DNA from 4 places in the Streptomyces sp. NPDC088817 genome. Region 3 is predicted to be linked to each of the others. Evidence: riboswitches for the same ligand, from Rfam matches in the RefSeq annotation. Region 3 holds a riboswitch; each other region holds the start of a gene.
What was found. A riboswitch is a leader RNA that binds a small molecule or an ion and turns the genes downstream of it on or off. The one in region 3 is predicted to bind cobalamin.
Positions count from the first base shown of each region.

Region 1: another riboswitch for cobalamin. It lies ahead of ACIP4X_RS22000 ((2Fe-2S) ferredoxin domain-containing protein); the one in region 3 lies ahead of ACIP4X_RS00290 (cobalamin biosynthesis protein).
Region 2: another riboswitch for cobalamin. It lies ahead of ACIP4X_RS30235 (CbtB-domain containing protein); the one in region 3 lies ahead of ACIP4X_RS00290 (cobalamin biosynthesis protein).
Region 4: another riboswitch for cobalamin. It lies ahead of ACIP4X_RS07135 (ribonucleoside-diphosphate reductase subunit alpha); the one in region 3 lies ahead of ACIP4X_RS00290 (cobalamin biosynthesis protein).

Region 1 covers NZ_JBIVJN010000011.1:274,326-278,816, reverse strand. Annotated here, with positions in the region: gene ACIP4X_RS22015 (enoyl-CoA hydratase/isomerase family protein) at 1-672, opposite strand, end outside; partial or broken gene ACIP4X_RS22010 (acyl-CoA dehydrogenase family protein) at 669-803, opposite strand; gene ACIP4X_RS22005 (cobalamin-binding protein) at 872-1,792, shown strand; gene ACIP4X_RS22000 ((2Fe-2S) ferredoxin domain-containing protein) at 1,841-2,239, opposite strand; cobalamin riboswitch at 2,301-2,423, opposite strand; gene ACIP4X_RS21995 (DNA-formamidopyrimidine glycosylase family protein) at 2,496-3,287, opposite strand; gene ACIP4X_RS21990 (maleylpyruvate isomerase N-terminal domain-containing protein) at 3,556-3,909, shown strand; gene ACIP4X_RS21985 (DUF397 domain-containing protein) at 4,355-4,491, opposite strand, start outside.
Region 2 covers NZ_JBIVJN010000020.1:16,870-21,360, forward strand. Annotated here, with positions in the region: gene ACIP4X_RS30215 (MFS transporter) at 1-265, opposite strand, end outside; gene ACIP4X_RS30220 (DeoR/GlpR family DNA-binding transcription regulator) at 357-1,121, shown strand; gene ACIP4X_RS30225 (histidine phosphatase family protein) at 1,130-1,702, shown strand; gene ACIP4X_RS30230 (CbtA family protein) at 1,771-2,526, opposite strand; gene ACIP4X_RS30235 (CbtB-domain containing protein) at 2,548-2,763, opposite strand; cobalamin riboswitch at 2,800-2,940, opposite strand; gene ACIP4X_RS30240 (aminotransferase class V-fold PLP-dependent enzyme) at 3,136-4,248, shown strand; gene ACIP4X_RS30245 (ATP-binding protein) at 4,256-4,491, opposite strand, start outside.
Region 3 covers NZ_JBIVJN010000001.1:52,354-56,844, reverse strand. Annotated here, with positions in the region: gene ACIP4X_RS00295 (cobyric acid synthase) at 1-969, opposite strand, end outside; gene ACIP4X_RS00290 (cobalamin biosynthesis protein) at 966-1,907, opposite strand; cobalamin riboswitch at 2,007-2,151, opposite strand; gene ACIP4X_RS00285 (hypothetical protein) at 2,295-2,519, opposite strand; gene ACIP4X_RS00280 (anion permease) at 2,552-3,808, opposite strand; gene ACIP4X_RS00275 (class II aldolase/adducin family protein) at 3,963-4,491, shown strand, end outside.
Region 4 covers NZ_JBIVJN010000003.1:210,598-215,088, forward strand. Annotated here, with positions in the region: gene ACIP4X_RS07120 (DUF3311 domain-containing protein) at 1-245, shown strand, start outside; gene mctP (monocarboxylate uptake permease MctP) at 242-1,852, shown strand; gene ACIP4X_RS07130 (GNAT family N-acetyltransferase) at 1,949-2,455, shown strand; cobalamin riboswitch at 2,501-2,655, shown strand; gene ACIP4X_RS07135 (ribonucleoside-diphosphate reductase subunit alpha) at 2,778-4,491, shown strand, end outside.

The DNA of each region.
Region 1 (4,491 bases), on a different contig from region 3:
CCGCCCCGCCAACTCCCCCTGCGGCGCGGGCCGGACATGGCGCGCGAGCACCTCCCACACGGGAGTGAGGGCGAGGTCGTCAATGAGGTCCGGCACGGAGGCCGAGGGGACGTAGTGGTCGGCGAGCCCGCAGAGCAGGGCGTCGGCGGCGCCGATCTGCGCGCCGGTCAGCGCGAGATGGGTGCCCAGTTCCCCGGGGGCGAGGGCCAACAGATGGGTGCCGCCGACGTCGGGGACGAAGCCGATGCCGGTCTCGGGCATCGCGATCCGGGAGCGCTCGGTGACGACGCGGACGCTGCCGTGCGCGGAGACGCCGACGCCGCCGCCCATGACGATGCCGTCCATGACGGCGAAATACGGCTTCGGATAGCGGGCGATACGGGCATTGAGGTGGTACTCGTCGCGCCAGAAGGCTGCCGCGGCGACGCCGTCCCCGTCGCGGGCGTCGTCGTGGATGGCGCGGATGTCGCCGCCCGCGCACAGGCCGCGCTCGCCCGCACCGGTGATGACGACGGTCTCCACGGCCGGGTCGTGCTCCCAGGCCGTCAGTGCCTCGTCGATACGGCGCACCATCTCGTGGGTGAGGGCGTTGAGGACCCTGGGCCGGTTGAGGGTGATGTGGGCGGCCCGTCCGGCGGTGTGGAACAGGACGGGTTCCTCGGTGGCGGTCATCCGAGCGCCTCCGTCAGGCCGTGGGCCACGATGACGCGCATGGTCTCGTTGGTTCCTTCCAGGATCTGGTGGACACGCAGGTCACAGACGATCTTCTCAGTGCCGTACTCGCTGAGGTAGTCGTCTCCACCAGGGCGATCGAACGAAACACGCCGGGCGCCGGAAATCAGCGGTTCCAGGGGTCTCCTACAGTCGATGTATGCGCATCGTCTCCCTGCTGCCCGCCGCGACCGACATCGTCGCCGAACTCGGCCTTTCGGAGCAGTTGGCCGGCCGCACCCACGAGTGCGACTGGCCGCCGCGCGAGGTCGCCTCCGTGCCCGTGGTGACCGGGGCGGACCTGGACCAGGACGCGCTCACCAGCCGGGAGATCTCCGACGCCGTCGGAGGGTCGGCGCACTCCGGTTCGTCGCTGTACACGCTGGACACCGAGGCTCTGGCCGCCCTGCGCCCCGACGTGGTGCTCACCCAGGACCTGTGCGACGTGTGCGCGGTGTCGTACGAGAAGGTCAGCCGGACCGTACGGCTGCTCGACGCCGGCACCTGGGTCCTCAGCCTGGAGCCGCGCACGCTCGACGACGTCCTGGACTGCCTGGTCACCGTCGGTGATCTGCTCGGTGTGAGCGAGCGCGCGCGGCGGCGCCGGGCCGAGTTGCGGGACCGCCTCGACCGGGTCCGCGGCGCGGTCGCCGGACTCGGCCGGCCCCGGGTGGTGGCGATCGAGTGGCTCGACCCGCTGTGGCCCGCCGGACACTGGGTCCCCGAGCAGATCACCACCGCCGGAGGCGAGCCGCTCCTCGCCGCCCCCGGCGAGCACACCAAGCCGATGACCTGGGAGGCGGTACGGGCCGCGCAGCCGGACGTCGTCCTCGTCCTGCCGTGCGGCTTTCCTCCCGAACGCACCCTGCGGGAAGCCTCGTTGCTCGGCGACCTGCCCGGCTGGGCGGATCTGCCCGCCGTCCCGTCCGGTCGCGTCCGGGTGCTGGACGGCCCGTCCTACTTCAACCGGCCGGGGCCCCGGGTGGTGCGCGGCGCCGAGATACTCGCGCAGGTGCTGCACGGCGTGCGGGCCGGCGACCCGGTCGCCCCGGCGGAGGCCCGGCCGTTCCCCGTCGGGTGACGACGGGCCGGTCTCCTCGGTGTACGGGCCTCCGCGCGAGCGCGTGACTCAGGACTCCGTGGCGCGTCGCGGCGGGGGGAAGGTGTACAGGTCGAGGATCTCCGGCAGGGGGGCCACCCCCGGACCACCGGCGCGCACCCAGGCGACGATGTCCTCCGTCGCGTCCGCGTCGTTGACGAGCCCGAGCCAGACCGGTCGCGCACCGGCCGCCCGGCCCTCGGCGGAGGGCTGGACCACGACGACGTTCGCCTGCTCGCACACGTCGAGGCATTCAGAGATGCGCATCGGCACCTCCGCGCGCAGCCGCGCGGTCTGCGTCGCGTGATCCACCCCGGTCACCTTGGCGCTGCCGCAGCAGCAGTCCCGGCACAGGACGACCCGGCACGGCACCGGACCGCTCCCCGCCACGGCACCGTCCGGCGCCTCGTCCGTCGGCTTCTCGGGCACGCCGCCCCACTCCCCTCCCGGGGAGATCCGCCCCGGTGTTCGTTCGAGGAGGCGACCGCGTGAGTCTCCTGGCTCCCGGGTCCTCGCTCGTCCCGCCTTCCCGCCCCGGACGGGGCAGTGGCGTTCCGGAACTCGCTCACCGGTCACAGTGGCGGGACCGCGCCGGATTCACACCGGCTTCCTCGGACCGCCGTCGCCTTTTGTCGCCGGTCATCATCCCATGATCGGTTCCGCCCCCCGCAACGGCCCGTTCCGCTCATCCCTGGCACCGCGGGCACCAGACCGTGCGGCGTCCGCCGACGCGGTTCGAGCACAGGGGCCGCCCGCAGCGAGGACACATCGGTACGCGGTCGTCCCGTTGTCCGGTGAGCCAGGACTCCCTCGGCGGCACGCACCCGGCACGGACGGACGACTCCAGGACCCTGCCCATCCCCGCATGGACACGTCGAAGCGCGGTCTCGCCCAGCTCCCCCGCCGGAGTCCGGGGTGCCACCCGGGCCCGCCAGAGGATCTCGTCGCACAGGAGGTTCCCGAGACCCGCGATCACGGACTGGTCCATCAACGCGCTCTTGACGGCGCGCCGCCGTCCCGACAACAGGTCCCGGAACTCAGCCCGGCTCACGGTCAGGGCGTCGGGCCCCAGACCGTCCACGATCCGCGCGAGCTGCGCTCCGTCGGCCAACCGCACGCCTTGGAGCTTGCGTTGATCGCGATAGCGCAGATGCCGGGCGTCGTCGAGCGTCAGCACGATGCGGTCGTGCGGCGCGAGGGGCTCGTCCGGGGCACAGCACCGCAGTGATCCCGTCATGCCGAAGTGCCAGACCAGCCAGACCAGTACGGGACCGTCGTCGCCGACCGGCACGAACAGCCACTTGCCGTGCCGCCACGCCTGACCCAGACGCCTGCCCGTCAGCTCCCTCCGCAGCCGCCGCGCGCTGACACCCCGGAGCACCCCGGTGTCCCGCACCTCGACGTCCGTGACACACCGCTGACAACCGCAGGTCATCAGCACCTCGCGGAATCCCTCGACATCCGGCAGTTCGGGCATGCGTTCGCCCCGATCGGCTCGTTCGTCGCGGCTCTTCGTCGTACGTCGTCGGCGTACGGTCATCGACGTATGGTCGTCGGCGTACGGTCGTCGGCCCGCCGCACGCGGAGACGGGTACCCGCGGAGGGCGACCGCACGCACTCGTCGTTCCGCCGCAGCCACGATGCCCCGAGGCAGGACGCACCGAGGCAGGACGCATCGGGGCACGGTGCCCCGATCGGACGTCCGCCGGTTTCGGCCTGCGGCCCGACCGGGATACCCATGGCACGTGATCCCGTCCAAGGTCGACGACACGCTGCCCGAGCTGGCTCCCTTCGTCCACGCCGTACAGGGCCGAAGGCCCGACGACGGCACGTGGTGCGAGGCGTGGACGGTACGCGACATCCTGGTCCACCAGACGGGGAACGCCGAGGAGCCGGCCCGGGTACTGCGAGCGTTTCACGCGGGCACACCGGTCGAGACCAGGAGCTTCGCGCACGAGGCTCCCTACCGGCGGATGTCGGACACCGAACTCTGGGCGGCGTTCTTGACCAACTGTGAACAGCTCACCGAGGTCGCGGCGGCCGCGGCACGGGACCTGTCCCCGGACACGGAAGTGATGTGGACCGGCCGGTCCGTGTAGGTCCCCTTCTTCGCGGAACACATGCGTGAGGAACTGATCCTCCACCGCTGGGACCTGACCGGCGACGACCGGACGGCCGTGCGGTCCCTCAACGAGTCGTGGATGACCGAGCACAGCGTGGTGTCGGTGGGCCGGCCCTTGCTGGTCCGGGGCCGCGCCGGTCTGAACCTGGGCCCCGAGGGGCGGGTCGAGGGCCGCCTGCGTACGCCGGGCACCGACGACATCGTGGTGACGGCCGACGCCGACGGCGGCACGATCCGGTTCGCCGCTCCCGAGGGCCCGGCCACGATCGAGAGCGACGCGGCCACCCGCGTCCTCCTCCTGTGGGGCCGCCGCCCCGCCGACCCCGCCCGCCGACCCCGCCCGCTGGCACAGCACCGCAGGCCCGGAGGCACTGCGGAGCGTACGGGCCCTCCTCGGCGGCTACTGAGTCACGGCGCCCGGACTACCCCACGAACCCGAGGAACTCCGCCCACGCCGGGGAGGCGACCTCGAACCGCGGTCCGTCACTCCGCTTGGAGTCGCGTACGTGCACGGCTCCGGGAGCGAGTGCGACTTCCACGCAGTCGTCACCCTCGGACC
Region 2 (4,491 bases), on a different contig from region 3:
GCAGCACCAGGGCGGCGCTGCACAGCACACCCGAGGCGGGCACGACGATCCGGGTGCCGAGGCGGTCGGCGACCGGACCCGCGAGCTGCATCCCCACGAAGGCGCCCGCCCCGAGCAGGAGCAGGAAGCCGCCGAGGACGGCGTGACTGACGCCGACGCGGTGCTCGATGGGCGGGATCTGCACGATCCACATCCCCAGCAGGGTCCCGTTGAGGATGAAGTAGGTGAAGGTCGCCAGCCGCGCGACACGAAGGGATCGCTCCATGGATACGAACGTATCGAACATTCTGCTTGTTTGAAAGGCACTCTTTCTCACAGCATTCCTGTTTACTGTCGCATGGTGTTCAATCACGGCCATGGGGAACATGGACCGCCTGAGGCAGATCACGGACGCGGTACGGGAGGCGGGCAGCCTCGGTGTCGGCCGGCTGGCCGAGCTGACCGGTGCCTCGGAGATGACCGTACGCCGCGATCTGGAGACCCTGGCGGCCCAAGGCGTGCTGGAGCGTTTCCGGGGCGGCGCCCGGACCCTGCTGCTGCGCGGCGAGGAGCCCCCCTTCACCCTGCGCGCGCAGGAGGGCACACGGGCCAAGGAGCGCATCGGCGCGGAGGCGGCCGCCCTGATCGCCGACGGGGAGACGGTCGTCCTCGACAGCGGCACCACGTGCCTGGAGGTCGCCAGGGCACTGCGCGGCCGGCGGGTGACCGTGATGCCGCTGTCGCTCCAGGCCGTCAACGTGCTCGCCGACAGCCCCGGGCAGACCACCCTCCTCGTGCCCGGCGGGCGGCCCCGGCCGGGCGAGGGTGCCCTCACCGGCCCCCTGACCCTGTCCTCGCTGGCGGCCCTGCGCTTCGACACCGCCGTCGTCGGCTGCTGCGGCCTCAACGCGCAACAGGGCCTGACCGCCTACGACTTGGACGACGCGGCGGTGAAGCGGGCGGCGATCGAATCCGCCCGGCGCGTGCTCGCCGTGGCCGACGGCAGCAAACTCTCCCGGACGGCACACGCCTTCGTCGCCCCGGTCGCGCGGCTGCACACCCTCGTCACCGACGAATCCGCGCCGCCCGACGAGGTCGAGGCACTGCGCGCCGCGGGTACGTCCGTCGACACCGCACGGTAGGAGTGACGTTGACCAGGCGTATCACGCTCATCTCGCCCGCGACGAGCCCGTCGCTGCGGCAGGCCCGGTTCGACGACGGCGACTCGCTCGACAACAGCGGTGCCACCCAGGCTCGTTCGGCGGCCGGGTCGCTGCCTTCGGCCGCCCGCGTGCTCCTGTCCCCGAGTGTGCGCTGCCGGGAGACGGCCTCGGCGCTCGGCCTCGACGGCGTGGAGACGGCCGAGTTGGCGGGTCTGGACGCGGGCCGCTGGCGGGGCCGGACCCTGGAGGAGGTGATGGCCACCGAGCCGGAGGCGGTGGGCCGCTGGCTCGCCGACCCCGACTGCGCGCCGCACGGCGGGGAGTCGGTGCGGGACGTGTGCGAACGGGTCGGACGCCTGCTGGACACCACGCGGGACACCGACGGCCGTACCCTCGCCGTGGTCGAGCCGGAGGTCGTACGGGCCGCCGCCGTCCATGTCCTGGACCTGCCCCTGGCCGGCTTCTGGCGGCTGGACGTACCGCCGTTGACGGCCACGGAACTCAGCGGACGGGCCGGCCGCTGGAACCTGCGGCTCGGACAGCCGTTGGCGGCGCCCTGACCGAACGCGACAGGGCCCCCGGACGATTCCGGGGGCCCTGTCGTACGCGCTGAAGGATGCCGAGGGGCTCAGTGCGCGGCCGGTACCGCCTGCCCGGACGCGGCCGTCGCGGGGCGGGGGTTCAGCATCCGCTCGGCCAGCTCGCCGAAGACCAGCCCGAACCCGCCCCACAGGACGGCCTGGATGGCCAGCGCGGAGAGCCGGAACCGCCACAGCACGGTGGCCGGGAAGTCCGACGGCACCTCGTTGATGACGGGCAGCAAGGCGTACGCCAGCCCGATCACCACGGCGAAGGCGGCCACCGCGGCCATCGTCGCGTACCACGTGCCCAGCGCGGGCGCGAGGCGCTTGCCCAGGATGGTGGCGGCGATCGCGAGGAGGATGCTGAGCAGCATCATCAGGAAGTACAGGGTCGTCCGCTTGCCGATGGTGTCCTCGTCACCGATCGCGGGCGGATTGGCAGGGTACTTGAGGAACGGCACGACGTACACGGCCAGCAGCGCGCAGCCGGACAGCAGCAGCGCGGTCGCCCGCGGGGAGAAGCGGCCGACGCGGCCCAGCGCGAAGCAGAAGGCGAGCGCGGCGATACCGCCGAAGGCGACCCCGTAGACGAGGATGCCGGTGGCCAGGCCCGCGGTGGACTGGACGGAGCGGGAGACGACTTCCATCTCGTCGTGCGAGTGGGCGTGCGCCTCCTCGAAGCCGATCGCCTTGTCGACGAGCGGCTCACCGAGGAAGTAGGCGACTACGAGGGCGAGCACACCGGCGGCGAGGCCGGCGAGCATGCCCCGCACCAGGAGGTTTCTTACCGTTGCGGAGTTCATGAGCGTGCGGCGTCCCTCGGCTCAGTGGCAGGGGAAGCCGAGCAGGTGGCGGGCGTCGTGCACCCACTCGTGGACGTCCGTGCCGCTGAACACGGAGGTGGCGCCCTGCTCGGCGCCGACGAAGTACAGCAGGACCAGCATGAGAACGCCGAAGAAGACCGCCCAGGGGGCTATCGCCTTCAGCGGCAGCGGGGCGGGTGCGGGGATGGCAGTCGGCTGAGCGACGGTCTGCGCCATGGCAGAACCTCCTCTGGGAGTTCGCGTCCCATCTCGGTGGTACACAGGACGACAGCCACGGGTCTGACTCACGCACGCCCGGGGGCGTTCGCATACAGTGGCGCGACCGTGCCGGATTCCCACCGGCTTCCGTCTCGCCGTCGTCGATAGCGGACAGACCGTATCGCGTGCCGCCCGCCCGGCCAAGACCGCGGCCGCGGACGTGATCTTCTCCACCGAGCCGTTTGAACCCGCGCGACCGCACCTCACCACCTGGAGCGTCCGAAGCGCTGTGGCAGGATGCGCGGGCGGGCTCCGGGCAGCCACCGGACTCCGTTCCACCGCCCGCCGCGCCACCCGATCCGCCCGCACCACCCCGGAGGGACGAGCCCCGTGCTCACGTCGTACGCCGACCACTTCGACACACCCGCCGGGTACCTGGACTTCGCACGCTTCGGGCCGCCGTCCCGGGACGCCGTCACCGCCACCGCGCGGGCCCTGGAGGCATCGGCGCGCGCCGACCACACCACGGTGGACACGCTGATGCGCGCGGAGCAGACCGCGCAGGACACGGCCGCCCGCCTCGCGGGCACCGACGCCCGGCACACCGTGCTGCTCCCGAACGCGTCGACCGGCCTGTTCCACGCCGCGCTCGGGGTACGGGAGGGCGTGGTGCTCGCGCCGCGCACCGACTTCCCGGCCAACCACTACCCGTGGCGGCGCAGCGCGGACCTGGGCCGGGCCGTGCCCCACTGGCTCGACCCCGCGCCCGGTTCCGGAGTCACCCCCGAACTGGTCCACGCCGCGCTGAGCGACGACGTCGTGGCCGTGTCGGTCAGCGCCGTGGACTTCCGCACCGGCTTCCGCGCCGACCTGGCGGCGCTGCGCGAGGCGATCGGCCCCGACCGGCTGCTGATCGTGGACGCCATCCAGGCGTTCGGTGTCGCCGCCCTGCCCTGGGACGCCGCCGACGTGGTGGTCGCGGGCGGCCAGAAGTGGCTGCGCGCCGGATGGTCCACCGGCTTCGCCACCCTGTCCGACCGCGCCCTGGAATCCCTTGAACCGGTCCTCACCGGCTGGACGGGCGTGGAGGACGTCGGCGTTTTCGACGGAGCCGAGCACCCGCCCGCCCCGGACGCCCGACGGTGGTCGATCACCAATCTGAGCCCGGTGACGGCCGCCGCGTTCGCGGCCGCGCTGGACCTCGTCGAGCGGCACACCGTCGACGCGATCGAAGCCGCGATCGCCGTACGGATCGCCGAACTCACCGAGGCCGTCGAGTCGTACGGCGGCCGTGTCCTCTCCCCCGCCGACCCGGCGCGGCGCGCGGGCATCCTCTCCTTCACCGTGCCGGACCACGATCCGTCCCTCGTCGCCAAGGCGCTGCACGCCGAGGGCGTCACCCCGACCGTGCGCGCCGACTCCCTCCGGCTCTCCCCGCACGCCTCGACCCCGCCGGAGGCGGCCGAACGGGTCGCGGCCGCGCTGTCGTCCCTGGGGAACTGAACCCTCCTCAGAGCGCGCACTCGGCCCAGACCGTCTTGCCGGGGCCGAGGCGGTCGCGTACGCCCCAGTCGGCGGCGAGCGCGTCGACGAGTACCAGGCCACGGCCCCCGTCCTCGTCCGGCCCCGGAGCCCTGCGCGCCGGCCGGTCGGGGTGGGTGTCGGTCACCTCGACCCGGACGACGTCCCGGCCCTCCTCGAAGGACAGGACGAGCGCGAAGTCCCGCCCAGGGACACGGCCGTGGA
Region 3 (4,491 bases):
GAGGCCGCGCTCCCGCAGCCACTCCAGCGCCCTGACCGTGCCGCGGGTGCCGGGCACGACGACGAGGTCGGCGTCCGCCAGTTCCTCGGGGCGGTCCACGAACCGTACGACGATGCCCGGTTCGGCGGCGAGCGCGTCCACGTCGGTGAAGTTGGACATCAGCGGCACGGCGCAGACGGCGACCCGCAGCACGTCCTCGCCGACCGGCGGGGCCACGGTGGACTCCCGTACGGCGCCCCGCAGGGACCCGCGCAGTCCGTCCTCCTCGTCGATGCCGAGCCCGTGCCGGAACGGCAGCACGCCGTACGTACGCCGGCCGGTGAGCCCGTGCAGCATGTCGAGGCCGGGTTCGAGCAGCGAGACGTCCCCGCGGAACTTGTTGACGAGGAACCCGGCGACGAGTTCCTGGTCCTGAGGGGACAGCAGGGCGACGGTGCCGAAGAAGGAGGCGAAGACGCCCCCGCGGTCGATGTCGCCGACGACGAGCACGGGCAGCCGCGCGCCGCGCGCGATGCCCATGTTGACGATGTCGGTGCGGCGCAGGTTGATCTCCGCCGGGCTGCCCGCTCCCTCGCAGATCACCGCGTCGTACGTGCTCCGCAGCTCGGCGAGGCAGTCGAGGACGGTGCCGAGGAGCTTCTGCTGCCGCCCGCCGTGGTAGCCGCGGGCGCTCAACTCGCCCACCGGTCTGCCCAGCAGCACGACCTGGCTGCTCTGCTCGCCCCCCGGCTTGAGCAGCACCGGGTTCATCAGCGCGGTCGGCTCGACGCGGCACGCCTGGGCCTGCATGGCCTGCGCCCGCCCGATCTCGGCGCCCTCCCGGGTGACGAAGGAGTTGAGGGACATGTTCTGCGCCTTGAACGGGGCGACCTTCACGCCCTGGCGCACCAGCCACCGGCAGATCCCGGCCGTGACGACGCTCTTCCCGGCGTCGGAGGTGGTGCCGGCGACGAGCAGACCGCCCCTCATGACGTCCGTCCTCTCTTCAGCAGCCGCGCGCCCGCGCACACGCCGAGCGCGAGCCAGCCCACACGGCGGGAGAGCCGTACCGCGCGCTCGATGTCACCCGGCCGGACGGCGCGTCCGGCGCCGTTGAGCACCGGGCGGTGCTCCACACGCCCGCCGTACGCGAGCGTGCCGCCCAGCCGCACCCCGAGCGCCCCCGCGAACGAGGCCTCCACCGGGCCGGCGTTGGGGCTCGGGTGCTTGCCGGCGTCGGCGCGCCAGGCCCGTACGGCACCGCGCGGGTCGTCGCCCGCCACGGCCGCCAGGGCGGCGGTGAGCCGTGCCCCCGGCCATCCGGCGAGGTCGTCGAGGCGGGCCGAGGCCCAGCCGTAGCGGCGGTACCGGGGTGACTTGTGCCCGACCATGGCGTCCAGGGTGTTGACGGCGCGGAAGCCGACGAGTCCCGGCACTCCGGCGGCGGCGCCCCACACCAGCGCGCCCACCACCGCGTCGGAGGTGTTCTCGGCGACGGACTCGACGACGGCCCGGGCGATCCCGTCGGCGTCCAGCGCCTGCGGATCGCGCCCGCACAGATGCGGCAGCCGCGCCCGGGCGCCCTCGACGTCCCCGGCTTCCAGCGCGCGCCCGATCTGCCGCGCCTCCCGGGCGAGGGAGGTGCCGCCGACGACGGCCCAGGTGGCGGCGGCGGTCAGCGCGACGGACGCGGTACGGGAGGAACGCACGGCCCGCGCCGCCAGCGCGGCCGACGACACGGCACCGCCCACGCACACGGCGGTGTGCAGGGCGCCCCGGCCGCGGTGGTCCCGCCACAGCGCGCGTTCCACGGCGCCCGCGGCCCGTCCGAACACGGCGACGGGGTGTCCGCGGCGCGGGTCGCCGAGGAGCAGGTCACCGAGGAGGCCGGCGGTGGCGCCGTACGCGAAGACGCGATCGGCACCCATCGGGTCAGCCGGTCGTGCGGTCGGTCGGTGAGCCGCTGGTGTACCTCGGTCGGCAGCCGCGCATGGCGAAATGTCCTCACTCAGGGTGTCCACGCCCTGGTTCGACGAGACCGGCGGTGAGAGTTCCTGACTCCCGGGGATGTTCATCCCCGGTCACAGTGGCGGGACCGCGCCGGATTCGCACCGGACTTCCTCTCCTGCCGCCGTACTTGGCCCCGGAAGTCCACCACGCTCCGCGAACACCCGTCAACCTGCTGTTGACCTGCGCAGGCGTACTGAGATGAGGCCCACACCACGGGGCGCACGGGACGGCGAAACCCGCCCATCCCAGGCCGTCGCGGGGACGGTCAGGGATGGGCGGGTGAAGGTGTCGGGTTCCGGGCCGGGCTAGGCCACGATCAGGTAGATGCCGTAGGCCACGGCGGCGGCGCACGCGGCGAAGCAGGCGTAGGCGCCGGTGACCGCGAGGGCCCCGCCGCCGTCGCCCTGGGCCACGGCCCGCTCGCGGCGGGAGAGTCCGGCGATGCCGAGGGTGAACAGGGCCACGAGGCCCACCGTGACGCCGAGGCTGACGCCGAAGACGGAGCCGAGGGCCGCCCAGTCGATGTTCATGCTGCTTCTCTTCCTTCTGCCGGGTCGCCGGCTCAGACGGCGGCGGTCGGCGGCGTCACGACGGGCGCGGGGTCGGCGGCAGGAGCGGAGGCCGGGGCGGGGATCGTGGCCGTGAGGCCCTCGGCCGCCGGGGAGGCCGGGGGCGGGGTGACGGCGGCGATGGCCTGGGTGATCACGCCGGCCGGCTCCTCGGAGCCGTTGACGTTGGTGTGGTCGACGACCTCGCGGCGGGAGATCTTCCAGATCGCGGCGCTGGAGGCCACCAGGAACGCGGCGACGAGCCAGGTGCCCCAGTCGCCGAGACGCGTCACGGCCTCCGCGCCGGCCGCGACCAGGGCCGCGGCGGGCAGCGTGAGGGCCCAGGCGACGGCCATGCGGGTCGCGGTGGACCAGCGGACAACGCCGCCCTTGCGGCCCAGACCCGCGCCCATCACCGAACCGGAGACGACGTGCGTGGTGGACAGGGAGAAGCCGAGGTGGGAGGAGGCCAGGATGGCGGCGGCCGCGCTGGTCTGGGCGGCGAAGCCCTGCTGCGGCTGAAGGTCGGTCAGGCCCTTGCCCATGGTGCGGATGATGCGCCAGCCGCCGATGTAGGTGCCGAGCGCGATGGCGAGGCCCGCGGAGAGGATGACCCAGGTGGGAGGGTTGGAGCCGGGGGCGAGGGCGCCGCCGGCGACCAGGGCGAGGGTGATGACGCCCATCGTCTTCTGCGCGTCGTTGGTGCCGTGGGCCAGTGAGACCAGGCCGGCGGAGGCGATCTGTCCGGCGCGGTGGCCCTTCTCGGCCGCCTTTCCGTCGGACTTCCTGCCGATGCCGTAGGACAGCCGGGTCGAGACCAGCGCGGCCAGACCGGCGACGACCGGGGCGGCGACCGCGGGGATCAGGACCTTGGTGACCAGGGCGCCGCCGTGCACGGCGCCGAAGCCGGCCGAGGCGACGGTGGCGCCGATCAGACCGCCCATGAGGGCGTGGGAGGAGCTGGAGGGGAGCCCGACCAGCCAGGTCAGCAGATTCCAGAGGATCGCGCCCACCAGGGCGGCGAAGATGACTTCGGGACGGATGCCGTTCTCGTCGACGAGACCCTTGGAGATCGTGTTGGCGACCTCCACGGACAGGAAGGCGCCCACCAGGTTCAGCGCGGCGGACATGGCCACCGCGACCTTGGGCTTGAGTGCACCGGTCGAGATGGTCGTGGCCATCGCGTTCGCGGTGTCGTGGAAACCGTTCGTGAAATCGAACGCGAGTGCGGTGATCACCACCATCGCGAGGATCAGCGAGAAGCTTTCCATTTACCCAGGCAATCGTTCGAGCGTCATTGGCGCGTTGAACGTAGGTAACCTGAGTGAACAGAAGATGAACTGAGTCGGTCATCGCGGTGTCCGTTCCTGTGGTGCCGTGGGAAGGAACGGTCGCTCGCGGCAGGCGTCCTGGCAGGATCGGCACATGACCGAACCCGGGGAGACGGAACGCGCCTGGCGGGCGCTGATCGCGGCGGCCCGCCGCACGGTGGCGGACGGACTGGTCGTCGGCACCTCCGGCAACGTGTCCGTGCGCGTGGGCGACACCATCCTGGTCACCCCCTCGGGCGTCCCCTACGACCGGCTCACGGACGACGACGTCACCGGCGTCGGCCTGGACGGCCGGCAGGTGGTCGGCACCCTGGTGCCGACCAGCGAGCTGCCCATGCACCTCGCGGTCTACCGCGGCACCGACGCGGGCGCCGTCGTCCACACCCACGCCGTGCACGCGACGGCCGTCTCGACCCTCGTCACCGAACTCCCGCCGATCCACTACATGGCCGGCGCGCTCGGCGGTCCCGTCCGCGTGGCCCCGTACGCCACGTACGGCACCGAGGAGCTGGCCGGGAACATGCTCCGCGCACTCGCCGGCCGCACCGGCTGCCTGCTGCGCAACCACGGCACCGTCACCTACGGCGCCACCCTCGACCAGGCCTACGACCGCACGGCCCAGT
Region 4 (4,491 bases), on a different contig from region 3:
CCCCCTTCGTGGCGCTGCTGTGGGTGGGGTCGTACGCGAGGAAGGACCCGGCCCTCGCCGGGGTCCCGTTCTTCTACTGGTACCAGATGCTCTGGGTACTCGTCTCCGCGGTCCTGACGATGACCGCGTACCGGCTGTGGCAGCGTGACCGGCGCACCGCCGGGGCCTCCCCGGTCTCCGGGACCTCCCGGGCCGCCGGGACGTCCTCCGCCGCGACGGCCGAGGACGGGGGTGCGGCCAAGTGAAGGACGGGGTCAACGGCGTCGCGCTCGGCGTCTGCGTCTTCTTCTTCCTGCTCGTCACCGTCATGGGCTTCCTGGCCGCGCGCTGGCGCCGGGCCGAGAACGAGCACAGCCTGGACGAATGGGGCCTGGGCGGCCGGTCGTTCGGCACCTGGGTGACCTGGTTCCTGCTCGGCGGCGACCTGTACACCGCCTACACCTTCGTGGCCGTGCCGGCCGCCGTCTACGCGACCGGGGCGGCCGGCTTCTTCGCGGTGCCGTACACGATCCTGGTGTACCCGCTGATCTTCACGTTCCTGCCGCGGCTGTGGTCGGTGTCCCACCGGCACGGATACGTGACCACCTCCGACTTCGTCCGCGGCCGGTTCGGCTCCAAGAGCCTGTCGCTGGCCGTGGCGCTCACCGGCATCCTCGCGACCATGCCGTACATCGCGCTCCAACTGGTCGGCATCCAGGCCGTCCTGGACGTGATGGGCGTCGGCGGCGGCGACAGCACCCACTGGTTCGTGAAGGACCTGCCGCTGCTGATCGCCTTCGGCGTGCTGGCGGCATACACCTACTCGTCGGGACTGCGCGCGCCCGCGCTGATCGCGTTCGTGAAGGACACCCTGATCTACATCGTGATCGCGGTGGCCGTCATCTACATCCCGATCAAACTGGGCGGCTTCGGCGAGGTGTTCGCCAAGGCGGACCAGAAGTTCACCGAGGCGGGTTCGGGCGGTCTGGTGCCGGCGGCGGCCGGCCAGTGGACGTACGCCACGCTGGCCCTGGGCTCCGCGCTCGCGCTGTTCATGTACCCGCACTCGATCACCGCGACGCTGTCCTCGCGCAGCCGCGAGGTGATCCGCCGCAACACCACGATCCTGCCGCTGTACTCTCTGATGCTGGGCCTCCTCGCCCTGCTGGGCTTCATGGCGATCGCGGCGGGCGTGCAGGTGAAGAACGGCCAGCTGGCCATCCCGCAGCTCTTCGAGAACATGTTCCCGGACTGGTTCGCGGGCGTGGCGTTCGCGGCGATCGCCATCGGCGCGCTGGTGCCGGCGGCCATCATGTCGATCGCCGCCGCGAACCTGTTCACCCGCAACATCTACAAGGACTTCATCCGCCCGCAGGCGACACCGCGGGAGGAGACCCGGGTCTCCAAGATCGTGTCGCTCCTGGTGAAGGTGGGCGCGCTGGCCTTCGTCCTGACCATGGACAAGACGGTCGCCATCAACTTCCAGCTGCTCGGCGGCATCTGGATCCTGCAGACCTTCCCGGCCCTGGTCGGCGGGCTGTTCACCCGCTGGTTCCACCGCTGGGCGCTGCTGGCGGGCTGGGCAGTCGGCATGGTCTACGGCACGGTCGCCGCCTACGGGGTCGCCTCGCCCACGCAGAAGCACTTCGGCGGGTCGGCGAAGGAGATCCCGGGCCTCGGTGAGATCGGCTACATCGGGCTGACGGCGTTCGTGCTCAACGCGGCCGTCACGGTGGTCCTGACGTTCGTGCTGCAGGCGGTCAACGCGCCCCAGGGCGTGGACGAGACCCGTCCGGAGGACTACACGGCGGACGCCGGCGACCCGGGCGTCGAGGCGGAGCTCCCGCCGGCCACGGCGGCGGCCCCGCACTAGTGCCGCAACAGGCAGGGACACTCGCACGGAGCGTTCCAGGGGCCGTCGGAGAATTCCGGCGGCCCGCTGCCGTGCCCGTGCGGCACACTCGGGCGCATGGACTTCGTGATCCGGCCGGTCGAACCCGGCGAGTACGGCACCCTGGGTGAGATCACCGCCCGGGCCTACCTCCAGGACGGGCTCCTGGACTTCGGTGAGAGCGACGGGTATCTCGGCGAGCTGCGGGACGTGGCCAAGCGGGCGGCCGCCGCCGAGGTGCTGGTCGCGGTGGCGGACGGACAGGTGCTCGGCGGAGTGACCTTCGTCCCGGGCGCCGGCCCCATGGCCGACCTCGCCGGCCCCGGGGAGACCGAGATACGGATGCTCGCGGTCGCGCACGCGGCCCGCGGCAGGGGCGTCGGCGAGGCCCTCGTACGGGCCTGTACGGACCGGGCACGGGCCGTGGAGGGCTGTGTCCGCGTGGTGCTGTCCACCCAGAGCTCCATGCACACCGCCCACCGCATCTACGAGCGCCTCGGCTTCGTTCGCACACCGGGCCGGGACTGGAACCCGCTCCCCGAGCTGGACGACATCATGCTGCTCACCTACGAGTTGACATTCTGACACGCTCCGGAGTCGACGCGGCACAACATATGGGGGTGCCTGACTCGCTCAGCACAAGATGTATGCTCGTGCTCAATGTCGCCGCAGGGGAATCCGGTGCGAATCCGGAACTGTCCCGCAACGGTGTACTCGTGCACGTATGCCCCCAAGGCCCGTCACGAGCGTCAGTCCGAGGACCTGCCGACAGTGCGCCCGGCCGTCCGGTCCGGGTGCCCTGACGTCCGGGCTTCGCGGAATGGGCCGGTGGACGCGGCGCCGTGTGCGTTCGTGTGCCGCCCCCTGCCCTCGGCGAGGCCCCGTGCCGAGCGAGGGAGAGCTCCACGTGACCATCGCGCCAGCCGACCCGGTTTCAGTCGTAGCCACGGAAACCGACGGTCCAGGTGCCGTACTGCTGCGGACCCTGACCGAGCTGACCGCCGACCTCCCCGACGCCGACCCCGGCCGGGTCGCCGCCGCCGCGCTGCGCGGCCGGTCGGCGCGGGCCGACGAGGCCGAGTTGCGCGAGCTGGCCACGGAGGCGGCCGCCGGGCTCATCTCCGAGGACCCCGCCTACTCCCGGCTGGCGGCCAGGCTGCTGACCCTCGCCATCCGCGCCGAGGCCGCCTCCCAGGGCGTCGCCTCCTTCACCGACTCCGTCGTCGTGGGCCACCGCGAAGGCCTCGTCGCCGACCGGACCGCGGAGTTCGTGCGCGTCCACGCCGACCGCCTGGACGCGATGATCGACCGGGCCGCCGACGACCGCTTCGGCTACTTCGGCCTGCGCACCCTGCACAGCCGGTACCTGCTGCGGCACCCGATCACCCGCAAGGTGATCGAGACGCCCCAGCACTTCATGCTGCGGGTCGCGGCCGGTCTCGCGCAGGACGACACCGCGCGGTCCGTCGACGAGGTCGAGGCGCTCTACGGGCTGATGAGCCGCCTCGACTACCTGCCCTCCTCCCCCACCCTGTTCAACTCGGGCACGCGCCACCCGCAGATGTCGTCCTGCTACCTGCTCGACTCCCCCAAGGACGAGCTGGACTCCATCTACGAGCGCTACCTCCAGGTCGCCCGTCTGTCCAAGCACGCCGGCGGCATCGGCATCGCCTACTCCCGCATCCGCTCCCGCGGTTCGCTGATCCGCGGCACCAACGGGCACTCCAACGGCATCGTGCCGTTCCTGAAGACCCTGGACGCCTCGGTGGCCGCCGTGAACCAGGGCGGCCGGCGCAAGGGCGCCGCCGCGGTCTACCTGGAGACCTGGCACTCTGACATCGAGGAGTTCCTGGAGCTGCGCGACAACACCGGTGAGGACGCCCGCCGGACGCACAACCTCAACCTCGCGCACTGGATCCCGGACGAGTTCATGCGCCGGGTGAACGCCGACGGTCAGTGGTCGCTGTTCTCCCCCGCGGACGTGCCCGAGCTCACCGACCTGTGGGGTGAGGAGTTCGACGCCGCGTACCGGGCCGCGGAGGCGCGGGGCCTGGCGCGCAAGACCATGCCGGCCCGCGACCTGTACGGCCGCATGATGCGCACCCTCGCGCAGACCGGCAACGGCTGGATGACCTTCAAGGACGCCGCCAACCGCACCGCGAACCAGACCGCGGAGCCGGGCCACGTGGTCCACTCCTCGAACCTCTGCACGGAGATCCTGGAGGTCACCGACGACGGCGAGACGGCGGTGTGCAACCTGGGGTCGGTCAACCTCGGCGCGTTCGTGGCCGGCGGCGACATCGACTGGGAGCGGCTGGACGAGACCGTCCGCACCGCGGTCACCTTCCTCGACCGCGTGGTCGACATCAACTTCTACCCGACCGAGCAGGCGGGCCGCTCCAACGCCCGCTGGCGGCCGGTGGGCCTGGGCGCCATGGGCCTGCAGGACGTGTTCTTCAAGCTGCGCCTGCCCTTCGACTCCCCGGAGGCGAAGGCCCTGTCCACCCGTATCGCCGAGCGGATCATGCTCGCCGCGTACGAGGCGTCCGCCGACCTCGCCGAGCGCAGCGGCCCGCTGCCCGCGTGGGAGAAGACCCGTACGGCCCGGGGCGTGCTGCACC